Linked DNA regions of Oceanispirochaeta sp. M1. The protein of the gene in region 1 interacts with the protein of each later gene in a pairwise test. Links are inferred from orthologs where the notes say so. Each region holds a gene or a part of one and is shown in the gene's direction. Other genes may lie near its edges.

Region 1 (2,953 bases):
ATCTATCTTGGAGGAGCATTAAGCTGCTGTTCCAGCCTTGATAAAATAACGGAGTTTACATCTGCTTTTATTCATAGATATTTCTGATATTTTATTTTTTTTGATTTAGCTTAATGTTTACACATATTCCTATCAAAGCAGGCTCAAGAATATAAAAATAACAACTTAGAAACAGTTGTACTTAATATTAAATGATTTCCAATATTTCTCCGCGTTGTAAATACGAAGGTAAATCATTAGATTCTACACTATTCGGTATTTTTTTACCTATTGCCCGTTTCTTATTACATCCATTAAAGTCCAATTATCAGATAATTATTTTACAAATTAAATCTACTTTTTTATCTGAGTAAATGATTCTAAGGACTAATTAAAAAATGGAACAGAATTTTCTAATACTGCTATTTTCAACCTTTATGGTCGGATGTGTACATACTCTGCTGGGCCCGGATCATTACCTCCCCTTTATTGCCTTGAGTAAATCAAAAGACTGGTCTCTAAAAAAAACAGTCATTATAACAGCTCTATGCGGGATGGGTCATATATTATCCGGTCTGATTCTGGGTATAGCCGCTGTATCAGTTGGCAGTATCCTCACGCAGCTGGAATTCATAGAAACCGTGCGTGGTGAAATTGCCGCATGGTCATTAACTGCCTTTGGATTTATCTATTGCATCTGGGGTATCAGAAAAGCTGTAAGCAACCAGACGCACAGTCATTCGGGACTGCTCTCTCACAACCATGACCATAGTCAAAAGAGTTCCAGGAAAGAAACAACACCCTGGATTCTGTTTCTAATCTTTGTCTTTGGCCCCTGTGAACCTCTTATACCTCTGATTATCTATCCAGCTGTCAACGATACGGTATTCCATACAGTGCTGGTCGTTCTGGTATTTGGGCTGAGCACTCTGCTTGTCATGCTCACAGTGGTCATCTCATCATCCTACGGTCTTAAAAAACTTATACGTTTTCCGTTTTTTGAACGATATGGCAATGCAATGGCTGGAGGAATCATCGGTTCATGCGGACTGGCAATGTCCTTTCTGGGACTCTAATTCAAATATTTAAACAGGAGAAATTATGGACAAGTTCAAGGTTCTGGAAATAAAAAAAAGCGTTTATGAAAGTAATGATAAAGAGGCTGAAAGACTCAGAGCGGAGCTTAAGGAAAAAGGTGTTTTCCTTCTGAATCTCATGTCTTCTCCCGGTTCAGGTAAGACCACAACCGTACTCAGAACTATCGAAGCTCTGAGAAATGAGATGTCAATCGGTGTAATGGAAGCCGACCTGGACTCCTCTGTGGATGCTGACACTGTATCAGAAACCGGTACAAGGGTTATTCAGCTCCATTCAGGAGGCATGTGTCACCTTGATGCTTTAATGACAAGACAGGGTATTGAAGGCCTGGGTACTGACGGCCTTGATTTTGCAATACTCGAAAATATCGGCAATCTGATCTGTACAGCAGAGTATGACACCGGAGCATCTAAAAATGCCATGATTCTGAGTGTACCCGAAGGACATGATAAACCTCTTAAGTATCCAATCATGTTCTCCATGGTTGATGTCCTTCTGGTAAATAAAATAGATGCTATGGATTTTTTTAATTTTGATATGAATGCACTCACTGAATATGTCACCAGACTGAATAAGAATATCAGGATCATCCCCATTTCTGCGAAGACAGGAGAGGGAGTTGATGAATGGACAGACTGGCTTCGAACTGAAGTGAAAGCCTGGAAACTGAACTGATGAATTCTGAATTAAAAATACTTTTATATAAGGGGAATTAAATGGCCAGCGAATTATTACTGGATCTTGCAAATAAAATCAGCAGAACAAAAAGAGGATCAAAACTGGAGATCAAAGCAGATCATCCGGAATATCTGATTATGGAGCCTGTAATCACTGATGAGATGGCCGAAGTTGCCCTCCACCTTGAATTAAGACAGCCCATGACCGCCGAAGAAGTTGCACCACTTTGTGGTAAATCTGTTGAAAAAACAGCAGAACTCCTCTGGGAAATTGCTGACGCCGGTATGGCATTTGTCAATGAGATTGATGGTGTTGATAAATACTGGATTGAAATATGGGTTCCCGGACACATGGAAATGATGGTCAATCATAAGGAGAATGTAAAAAAATATCCTCAGATTGCGAGAGCCTTTGATGCCTATGGACTGAAGAAAGGCCCTATGGGAGTCGGTAAATTCCCTGTTGGACTAGGCCCCATGCGGGTTATTCCTATTGAAAAAGCTATTGATGGCAACACCAAAACTGCCTCATTTGAAGAAGTATCAAAATATCTGGAAGAGAATACCATCTTTTCACTATCAGACTGTGCATGCCGAACATCCAGGGAAGCCATGGGAGAGGGATGCGGACACTTGAAAGAAGACATCTGTATTCAGATGGGTCATGCTGCGGAGTACTATATTCGTACAGGAAGAGCAAAGGAAATAACCAGAGAAGAAGCTGTCGAAGTTATTAAGAAAGCTGAAGATAACGGTCTGATGCACTCCATCCCCAACCTGGACGGTCCGGGTAAAACACATGCTATATGTAACTGCTGTGGCTGCGGCTGTTTTAATATGAGGCTGGCCAGCCATTGGTCCAATCCTGATATGACCCGCTCCAATTATGTATCTGAAGTTGATACTGAGAAATGTGTAGCCTGCGGGGAATGTGTTGAAAACTGTCCCACCAATGCTTTGACCCTCGGACAGAAAATCTGTTCCGAAGTTGTTCCGGCTCCTAAAAAACAGGAAAAGATTCACAACAGTGAATGGGGTGCTGATAAATGGAATCCCGATTACCGGACCAATAGAAAAGTAGTCAGTGATGAAGGCAGCAGCCCCTGTAAGGCTGAGTGTCCTGCACATATTGGTATCCAGGGTTACATCAAACTGGCCTCACAGGGGCACTATAAAGAAGCTCTGGAACTTATCAAAGA
Region 2 (2,924 bases), on another replicon or contig:
ACGCCCCACATAGAGAACAACCTGATTCCCCAGAGAGTATTTCTTACTGAACTCATCAGAGCGGCTGTTGTCAAACTGCTTAAAATCAATACCGTTTGATACCGCTTCAAGAGGGGCTGTACAGCCATTCTCAGAGATAATACGGACAGCTTCTTCGGTGGGAGCTGTCACATAATCGGCACAGTCATAATAAAGATTAAGATACTTCCAGATGACTTCTTCGGAAACCTTAACCGGCCCGCTGAACATATGTTCGGAGTAACTGGGATCAGCGATAAATGTATGGAAGGTTCCCACAACAGGAAGACCTCTTTTCCTGGCAAATTTAATCCCCAGCATGGAGATAAAAATAGGCGTCATAAAGTGGATCAGGTCAATATTCTCTTTCCTGAGAGTTTTATATGTGGTAAAACTGAATGGATTTGTCCATTTAAAGTCTTCGTAAAATGAGGCCGAAATTGAAGGTACCCTTATAATTTTTACACCGGGGATATCGATCTCTTCAAGATGTCTATAACTGGGAGCAACAATAATAACCCGATGACCGCGCTCGGCCATATTAGATGCCACAGAGACAATAGAGGTCACCACTCCGTTAATCTGGGGATAGAAGGCATCTGAAAAAATTGCAATATTCATTTTACTCCTATGCGTCCGGAGTGAGTAACTTCACTCCGGTATTCACTGTCCCGAGGACCCTGAGGTCTCCTGGAAAAAACATGCTGATCTTTTATATCCAGTACTATACATAATAAACTGTTTTTTATTGATGTATTCCATAGTAAATATTAACTATTTACCAATCAAAATTCCAACAAAGGGCTGTCACAGTCAAATTATAATAAAAAGAGCCATCTTCTCTGCAGAAAAGACGGCTCACTTCCGGAATATAAAAACTTTATTACATAATAGGAAGTGCAATAGCCCTCTTCCAATATTTTAAATATTACTTTTTTACTTAACAATAGTATAAAAGTTACAGTTGTTGATTAAAAATAGAAATAAGAGAGAATAGCTGAAGATTGTGTCCGTTTTATGTGAAGACGGCAGACAGATGAAACTTGAGTCATTAATGATTGGACTTTCACCAGGGTTTTTAATACCTTACTCCTTATACTTAATGAAATAACTATGGCCGCAACTTGTCGGTCGTACAGGAGAAATTATGACAATTGCAGAAAAGAGTGTTGTTTCCATAGATTATACCCTCCGTGACAGTAAGGGAGATGTAATTGATGCATCCGAGAAAGGAACCCCCCTCGTCTATCTTCACGGTTCAGGAGCTCTGATTCCGGGCCTCGAAAAAGAACTGAATGACAAGAAATCCGGTGATAAACTTAAAGTAACTGTGCCTCCCAAGGATGCCTACGGTGAACATATGCCTCAACTTATCCAGAAACTGCCCAAAGAGAATTTTCAGGGTGTGGATGAACTGGAAGTGGGTATGGAATTTGAAGCCAACGGTGCAGATGGTCATGTTATGGTTGTCAGAATCGATGAGATTGAGGGTGACGAGGTCACTATTAATGGAAATCATCCCCTTGCGGGAATGACTCTGGAGTTTGAAGTAGCTGTTGCAGATGTAAGAGTAGCCACAGCAGAAGAACTGGAACACGGTCATGTTCATGGAGAACATGGACACCACCACGAATAGAGATTACTTTTCGCTGCAAGAGCATAAAAAAACCATCGGATATCCGATGGTTTTTTTTGGGAACATACAATCCCGGCAGCTCCCGAAAGAGACAGCCGGAATCAATCAATTCAATTGAGAATTAACCTTTGTAGGTACCGGGTTTAATTTCATCACCATATTTTTCTTTAATGGTAGTATATTTAGCAATTGTTGCATCCCAGTACTCGTTCAGTTCTGCAGGTACTTTGCTGTCTTTGCCGGCGAAGAATTTTTTGGTTCTTTCCAGTTTTTCGATCAGTTTTGTACAACGGAATGTAAACAGGTATGTGTAATCTTCTTCGCTGAAATCTTCGTCAAGAAGTTCTTTGAAGAGAACCTTTACATCATTGTAAAGGGGGATTTTTCCTGAAGGAGTATCAAGAGCTTCGTATTCTCCGTGGATTCTACCTTCTGCCCAGTGAAGCCATACTTTCTTAGCAAGCTTGCTGGTCATGAAATTACCTTCGGGGTTTCTCATGAAGTAGTTTGTTGAGTAAATTTTGGGCTCGGATTTCATACCTTTAACAAAGTTGATGTTATTCATGGTGTACTCACCAAGGGGGTAGGAAACAAAGTCCATGTTAGCCATGGGAGAAGAAGCTCTTACACCTTCTGCACCGAGGGTAGCAGCAGTTGTTTCAGATTCGAGGGTACATGCCTTCAGCAGGATACCATCTTTCCAGGAGGGAGACTCTTCAACAGGAACAGAAGTATCACTGTCACGTCCACCATAGAGGATACCGTCAACCTTAACACCTTCTTTTGCTTCAAATCCGACTTTGTCGTAGTTGGCAAGGTAATCAAGTCTCATTGTGTATCTTGAGTTGGGGTGAGCAACGGGAACTACGTTTCCTTTGCTGTCTTTCATACCTTCAGTCCAGTCACCAATGTGGTTTTTACCGGATTTGGGGTTATCAACACCCTGACCGAGCCAATATGGCATCTTGTCGGGTCCCTGAAGGATATTTGAGAAAATAACTTCCTGGTTTTTCATAGCATTTTCAAAAATGACAGGATCGTCCTGAGCATTAACGTCTTTGATGATACCGAAGATACCCTGCTCAACGTTTACACCGCGGAATTCGCCGTCAATTTTCTTGAAGTAAACGATGTCGTCACCAACAATCTGTTCACCGGGGATCATGGCAGTTGCGGTTTTACCACAAGCTGAGGGGTAAGCACCTGCAAAGTAGGTTTTTCTTCCCTTATTCAGACATGCCATGAGGAACATGTGCTCACAGAGCCATCC

The links. Proteins that work in one complex are often made in the same cells at the same time.
Region 2: the proteins of hypB (region 1) and DV872_RS00720 interact in binary tests that used the Escherichia coli proteins (3 or more experiments, as listed by UniProt). The link is inferred for Oceanispirochaeta sp. M1 from one-to-one orthologs.

What each region holds. Positions count from the first base shown.
Region 1 is NZ_QQPQ01000012.1:68,781-71,733, reverse strand. Bases 2-2,916 are described here. They hold hypB (hydrogenase nickel incorporation protein HypB), read left to right. Parts: upstream 2-1,080; coding sequence 1,081-1,752; downstream 1,753-2,916. Other genes in these bases: DV872_RS10280 (FAD-dependent oxidoreductase), read left to right, coding at 1,794-2,916; DV872_RS10290 (sulfite exporter TauE/SafE family protein), read left to right, coding at 378-1,055; DV872_RS10295 (FAD-dependent oxidoreductase), read left to right, coding at 2-87. In the rest of the region: more of DV872_RS10295, read left to right, coding at 1-1; more of DV872_RS10280, read left to right, coding at 2,917-2,953. UniProt on the Escherichia coli protein: Involved in the maturation of [NiFe] hydrogenases. Required for nickel insertion into the metal center of the hydrogenase. Exhibits a low intrinsic GTPase activity, which is essential for nickel insertion.
Region 2 is NZ_QQPQ01000001.1:170,692-173,615, reverse strand. Bases 24-2,909 are described here. They hold DV872_RS00720 (peptidylprolyl isomerase), read left to right. Parts: upstream 24-1,165; coding sequence 1,166-1,654; downstream 1,655-2,909. Other genes in these bases: DV872_RS00715 (phosphoenolpyruvate carboxykinase (GTP)), read right to left, coding at 1,776-2,909; DV872_RS00725 (glycosyltransferase), read right to left, coding at 24-639. Also shown: more of DV872_RS00725, read right to left, coding at 1-23; more of DV872_RS00715, read right to left, coding at 2,910-2,924. UniProt on the Escherichia coli protein: Folding helper with both chaperone and peptidyl-prolyl cis-trans isomerase (PPIase) activities. Chaperone activity prevents aggregation of unfolded or partially folded proteins and promotes their correct folding.